Regions from separate parts of the Pseudorhodoferax sp. LjRoot39 genome, predicted to be linked through region 1. Evidence: riboswitches for the same ligand, from Rfam matches in the RefSeq annotation. Region 1 holds a riboswitch; the other holds the start of a gene.
The links. Region 1 has a riboswitch for glycine ahead of gcvT (glycine cleavage system aminomethyltransferase GcvT). Riboswitches for the same ligand answer to the same signal wherever they lie in the genome.

Region 1 (3,397 bases):
TGGGCGTGTTCCAGATCCTCACCCGCTTCGTGCTGGAGCAACCGGCCGAGTGGACCGAGGTGCTGATCCGCTTCTCGCTGATCTGGATGGTGTTCCTGGGCATTCCGCTGGCCTTCCGCCAGGGCGCGATGGTCAGCGTGGACGTGCTGTACCGCTGGAGCCCACCCGGCGTGCGGCGCGTGCTCGATGCCGTGGTCGCCATCGCCGCGCTGTCGCTGATCGGCGTGATCGTCTGGTGGGGCTGGGACTACGCGCAGCGCGGCAGCGTGCAGACCATGGCCGGGCTGGAGAGCCTGTCCATGTTCTGGGCCTACCTGGCGATGCCGGTCGGCGGCCTGTTCTGCGTCTTCGGCATCGTCGGCAACTGGCTCGACCCGCAGCGCAACGAGCTCGACACCGCCCAATAACAAGAACAACAGGAAAGGACCGCCATGACCCCCGTCATGATCTCCACCATGGTGCTGTGCTTCGCGCTCACCATCTCGGTGGCCGTCTCCATCGGCCTGGCTTCGGTGCTGGGCATCCAGGTGGCCAACGTCAACATGCTGATCTCCGTGAAGGAGATGTTCGGCGCCATCAACAAGTTTCCGCTGGCCGCGATCCCGTTCTTCATCCTGGCCGGCAACCTCATGGAGACCGGCGGCATCTCGCGCCGGCTGGTCGAGTTCGCCAAGAGCCTGGTCGGCGGCGTGCAGGGCGGCCTGCCCATGACCTGCGTGCTGACCTGCATGATCTTCGCGGCCGTGTCGGGCTCGTCCGTGGCCACCACCTTCGCCATCGGCGCCATCCTGATTCCGGCGCTCATCAAGCACGGCTATCCCACGAGCTACGCGGCCGCGCTGCAGGCCACCAGCGCCGAGCTGGGCGTGATCATCCCGCCGTCCATCCCGCTGATCCTGTACGGCGTGAGCGCCGAGGTGTCCATCGGCGAGCTGTTCATCGCCGGTTTCGGCCCGGGCATCCTGATCAGCGGCGCGCTGATGCTGTTCGTGTACCTCTACTGCAAGTGGAAGGGCTGGGGCAAGAACGACGGCGACGGCCGCCTCGGCGTCTTGCCGGCGACCTGGCAGGCCGGCTGGGCGCTGCTGATGCCCGTCATCATCCTGGGCGGCATCTACGGCGGTGTGTTCACACCCACCGAGGCCTCGGCCGTCGCGGTGCTGTACGCGCTGGTCGTGGGCATGCTGATCTACCGCGAGATCGGCCTGCGCGACCTGTTCCCCATCCTGCGCAAGTCGGTACTCTCCTCGGCCGTGATCATGTTCATCATCGCCAACGCGGGGCTGTTCGCCTTCCTGATCACGCGCGCCGGCGTGCCCGACGCCATCGGCCGCTGGCTGGAGGCCGTGCTGCAGTCGCCCGCGCTGTTCCTGCTGGGTGTGAACGCGGCGCTGTTCGTGATCGGCATGTTCATCGAGACCAGCGCCGCCATCATCGTGCTGGCGCCCATCCTCGCGCCCGTGGCCATGCACTTCGGCATCGACCCGGTGCACTTCGGCCTGATCATGGTGGTCAACCTCGCGCTGGGCATGATCACGCCGCCCTTCGGCGTGAACCTGTTCGCGGCCTGCACGGTGGCGCGCATTCCGCTGGACCGCATCATCGGGCACCTGATCCCGTTCGTGCTCGTGATCCTGGCCTGCCTGCTTGTCATCACCTATGTGCCGGAGCTGTCGCTGGCGCTGCGCGACCTGGCGTTCGCGAAATAGGGCTGTCCGCTGGTTAGAATCCGCGCCGTCAGGAGAGAGCCCGCCTCACAACGGGCCGCCGACGGCGCAGGACACCCGTCCGAACGCTCAGGCAAAAGGACTGACCCAGGTCTTGTGAAGACCTTCCTCACTGGAGAGAGGCCCGCCCCGAGCGGGTCCACCGAAGGGGCAACCCGCGCAAGCGGCGAATCTCTCAGGTAAAGCGGACAGCGAGGCAGCCCATGGCGCATTTCCTTCGGGGAGCGCCATGTTGTGTTTCTGCCTCCAGGAAGCCCGCCATGTCCGCCGAATCTCTGCTGCACACCCCCCTGCACGCCCTGCACCTCGAACTGGGCGCGCGCATGGTCCCCTTCGCCGGCTACAGCATGCCGGTGCAGTACCCCAAGGGCCTGATGGCCGAGCACCTGCAGGTGCGCGCGGCGGCCGGCCTGTTCGACGTCTCGCACATGGGCCAGCTGCGCCTGGAAGGGCCCGATGCGGCCGCTGCATTCGAGACCCTGATCCCGGTCGACGTGCTGGGCCTCGCAATCGACAAGCAGCGCTACGGCCTGCTGCTGGCGGACGACGGCGGCATCCTCGACGACCTGATGTTCGTGAACCGCGGCGAGCATCTGTTCGTGATCGTCAACGGGGCCTGCAAGCTGGCCGACACCGCACACATCCAGGCCCGCATCGGCCAGCGCTGCGCCGTCGTGCCGATGCCGGAACACGGCCTGCTCGCGCTACAAGGCCCCAAGGCCGCCTCCGCGCTGGCCCGCGTGGTGCCCGGCGTCGACAAGCTCGTGTTCATGACCGGCGGCGCCTTCGACTGGAACGGCGCGGCGCTGTACATCACGCGCAGCGGCTACACGGGCGAGGACGGCTTCGAGATCTCCGTGCCCGGCCCCTGGGCCGAGTCGCTGGCCCGCGCGCTCCTGGCCCAGCCCGAGGTGCTGCCCATCGGCCTGGGCGCGCGCAACTCGCTGCGGCTGGAGGCCGGCCTGTGCCTGTACGGCAACGACATCGACACCACGACCACGCCGGTCGAGGCGGGCCTGAACTGGGCCATGCAGAAAGTGCGCCGCACGGGCGGCGCGCGCGCGGGCGGTTTTCCCGGTGCCGACAAGGTGCTGGCCCAGTTGGACAGCAGCAGCCCCATCGAACGCAAGCGCGTGGGCCTGGTCGCACTGGAACGCGTGCCCGTGCGCGAGCACACCGCGCTGCAGTCTCCCGACGGCCAGGCCATCGGCGAAGTCACGAGCGGCCTGCTCGCCCCCAGCGTGGACAAGCCCATTGCCATGGCCTACGTGCGCGCCGACTTTGCCGCCGCCGGCACCAAGGTCAACGCCATCGTGCGCGGCAAGCCCGTGCCCATGGAAGTCGTCACCATGCCCTTCACCCCACCGCGCTACCACCGCGGCTGAACCCATTTCCCCAACCCGAGGACACACCATGATCAAGTACACCGAAGACCACGAATGGCTCAAGGTCGAGGGCGACACCGCCACCGTCGGCATCACCGTGCATGCGCAGGACGCACTGGGCGACGTGGTGTTCGTCGACCTGCCCGAAGTCGGCAAGACCCTGGCGCACAAGGACGTGGCCGGCGTCGTCGAGTCCGTCAAGGCAGCGGCCGACGTCTACATGCCGGTCGACGGCGAGATCACCGAGGTCAACGAGGCGCTGCGCGCCGACCCGGCGCTGGCCAA
Region 2 (3,397 bases), 1.6 Mb from region 1:
GGAAAGCATGCCGCACACGCGCAAGGTGATCGTGGACGAGAAGCACAACCGCGTGTTCGTCACCAGCCCTGGCCAGCCCGGCGTCGTCTGGATCGTCGACGGCGCCAAGGGCAGCTTGACGCACACCATCCGCAGCGAAGGCATCTGGACCGCCGGTGCCGTCTACGACGCGGCTGCGAACCGCCTGTACGTGAGCCAGGGCGGCGTGCACGAGATCCTGGCCATCGACCCCGACGCGGGCCAGGTCGTCGGCCGCTTCTCCACGGGTGATTCCAAGGGCAACACGGCGCAGGACTCCAGGCACTTCTTCCTGAACCTGGCGCTGGATGCGCGGGGCCAGCGCCTGTTCAGCGTCGACTCCAACACCGGCCAGCTCTACGTGTTCGACATCGCCAGCGGCAGGCAGCTCGCGACCGTCCCGCTGGGCACGGGCGCGCTGGACGTGGCCTACAACCCGCAGCGCAACGAGATCTATGCCACCAACCGCGGTGTCTCGCGCGAGAAGCCGGACGGCACGGGGGCGCTGACGGTGATCGATGGCGCGAGCTACGCCGTCAAGCGCAGCATCGACCTGCCGGTGCACCCGAACAGCCTGGCCGTCACGCCGGACGGCGACACGCTGTACGTCTCGGTCAAGGCCCCGCGCGAGAAGCACCAGGCCTTCCGCAAGGACGGCCGCGAGAGCCTGGTGCGGATCGATCTGCGCTGAGGCCCGCGCTTCAGGCCGCCGCGGCGGCCAGCGGCGCACCTGCGACGCTTGCCGTGTTGCCATAGGCCGTGGCCACCGTCCCGGCCACCATGTCCGCCGTCACGGCCGACAGCGTCCAGCCCAGGTGCCCGTGGCCGGTGTTGTAGAACACGTTGGCCGAGCGGCCACGCCCCACGCACGGCAGCATGTTGGGCAGCATCGGCCGCAGCCCGGCCCAGGGCGTCACGCGGCGCGTGTCCACGCCCGGGAAGCAGTCGCGCACCCAGTCCACCAGGGGGCGGATGCGGTCGGCGCGGATGTCGCGGTTCTCGCCGTTGAACTCGGCCGTGCCGGCCACGCGGAAGCGGTCCGGGCCCAGCCGACTGGTGACCAGCTTGGTCGCGTCGTCCAGCAGGCTCACGGTGGGCGCGGCAGCGCGGCTGGCTTCGTCGTCCAGGTGCACGGTGATGGAGTAGCCCTTGACCGGGTAGATGTTCACGCGGTCCCCCAGCATGGCGGCGAACTGGCGGCTGGCCACGCCCGCGCAGACCACCACGCCGTCGTGCTGGCGCCGGTGGCGCTGGCCGTCGGGGCCGGTGGCGGTGATGGTCACGCCGCCGGCATCGCTCTGCACCGACTCGACCTGCTGCTCGTACAGGCACTGCACGCCGCGCCGCGCGGCGGCCTGCGCCAGGCCGACGGTGAAGCGGTGGATGTCGCCCGTGCTGTCGCTCTCGGTGTACCAGCCGCCGTAGTAGCTGCCGGCCAGCGTGGGCTCGATGGCGCGCATCTCGCCCGGCGTCACGGCGCGGCGCTGCAGCCCGCCCTGGGCCAGCAGCGTGGACACGCGCCCTGCATGATCGAAGCCGGCCTGGTCGCGGTAGATGTGCAGGATGCCCTCGCGCTTGTGGTCGAAATCGATGCCCTCGTCCGCGGCCCAGCCGAACAGGTGTTCACGCGCGGCGATGGCCAGCCGCGCGGTCTCGATGGTGTTGCGTTCGTAGTGCGGCATCGCGGCGATGAACTCGGCGAACCACGACAGCTTGTGCCAGCTCGGCTTGGGCGAGACCAGCAGCGGCGCGTCGGCGCGCAGCATCCACTTCAGGCCCTTGAGCATGGTGGCCGGCAGGTTCCAGACCTCGGCGTTCGAGGCCGACAGCTGGCCTCCGTTGGCGAACGAGGTTTCCATGGCGGCATAGCGGTGGCGCTCGTACAGCGTCACGGCAAGACCGCGGCGTGCCAGGGCATAGGCGGTGGTGACACCGGTGATGCCGCCGCCGACCACGGCGATATGGGATTGCTTCATGTCAGGTTCCAGAACACGCCAGGGGGTTGGGACCACCGCACGACCGTGCGGCGGACACCCCCTCTGTGCTGGACCTGAGAGATTCACGCAGACGCGACGGTCTGCGCTTGCTCCTTCGGTGCACCCGGTTGGCGTAGCCGCCGGGCGCTCTTCAGAGTTCGGTTCGTGGGGCCGGTCCTTTTGCCTGAGAGATTCCGGGGCGGTTGCTCCTTCGGCGCCGACCGCGGCATGTTGCTGCGGTGCGGACTCTCCCGATCCCACGCCGGTCGGCATCTGGGATGCCGGCCGGGTGTGGCGGACCTTGCGGTGCCGCCAAGGCCGCGATTGTGGCGGGGCGACCCCTGCCTGCCAAGCCCTGCGCCTGGACAGCGGCCGCACTGTGGTTTTTCAGCCGCCTGCAGCACGCCGCAAGGTCTTTGCCGCGGCTGGTCCATTTGCGATTGGCTCGCATCTATAGTGCCGGCGATGATGATTGACGCACCCCTGACCGAAGCCATTGCGCCGCAGGCTCTCGACCTGCTGCTCTCCCGCCGTTCCCCCTGGCCGCTGGTCGAACCCATCCCGAGCGAGGCCGAGCTGCAGCGCGCCTTCGCCGCCGCCATGTGCGCGCCCGACCACGGCGCGCTACGCCCCTGGCGCTTCGTGCTGGTTCGCGGTGCGGCGCGCGAACGCCTGGGCGAGCTGTTCGTGCAGGCCGCGCGCCTGCGCGATCCGGCGGGCGATGCCGAGCGCTTTCGCCGCAAGGCCCTGGTGGCGCCGTTGCTGGTGGCCGTGGTCGCCCATCTGCAGCCGCACCCCAAGGTGCCCGAGATCGAGCAGACCGTGGCCACGGGCGCGGCCACGATGAACCTGCTCAACGCGCTGCACCTGCAGGGCTACGGCTGCTTCTGGGTCTCCGGGCCCAATGCCTACGACCCTACCGTGCACGCCGGTTTGGGACTGGCCCCCAATGAGCGGCTGCTGGGCTTCGTCTACGTGGGCACGCCGCAGAACACTGGCCAGCGTCCCGCCGGGCGGGCGGACCCGGCGCCGCACGTGCGCGAGTGGCGCGGGTAGGCCTCGCGCCGTACCGGGCCGCCGCGGCAAGAGCGGTGTGAAAGGGCGCCGGCATGCTCGGCGCTTGCCTTCATCGACCTGGCCAACGCGCCCGTGATCGGCTGGCTGGCGCGCTGGCCTGGCTCAGCCGGGCTGCACGCGGTTCACCAGCGCACCGCCGCGCTCGAAGGCCGTGATGCTGTCGATGGTGGTCTGCATGATCTGCCCGATCGCCTCCTGCGTGAAGAAGGCCTGGTGCCCGGTCACGATCACGTTGGGGAAGGACACCAGGCGCTGGATCACGTCGTCGGTGATCACGGTGGACGAAAGGTCCTGGAAGAACAGGCTGGCCTCCTGCTCGTAGACGT

Region 2: another riboswitch for glycine. It lies ahead of ACSQ4M_RS26570 (D-amino acid dehydrogenase); the one in region 1 lies ahead of gcvT (glycine cleavage system aminomethyltransferase GcvT).

The regions. Positions count from the first base shown of each region.
Region 1 is NZ_CAXUQL020000001.1:4,149,510-4,152,906, reverse strand. Features, by position in the region: gene ACSQ4M_RS19305 (TRAP transporter small permease) at 1-407, shown strand, start outside; gene ACSQ4M_RS19300 (TRAP transporter large permease) at 432-1,709, shown strand; glycine riboswitch at 1,737-1,814, shown strand; glycine riboswitch at 1,830-1,929, shown strand; gene gcvT (glycine cleavage system aminomethyltransferase GcvT) at 1,988-3,112, shown strand; gene gcvH (glycine cleavage system protein GcvH) at 3,141-3,397, shown strand, end outside.
Region 2 is NZ_CAXUQL020000001.1:5,713,354-5,716,750, reverse strand. Features, by position in the region: gene ACSQ4M_RS26575 (YncE family protein) at 1-709, shown strand, start outside; gene ACSQ4M_RS26570 (D-amino acid dehydrogenase) at 720-1,994, opposite strand; glycine riboswitch at 2,157-2,258, opposite strand; gene ACSQ4M_RS26565 (nitroreductase family protein) at 2,451-3,050, shown strand; gene ACSQ4M_RS26560 (2-hydroxyacid dehydrogenase) at 3,174-3,397, opposite strand, start outside.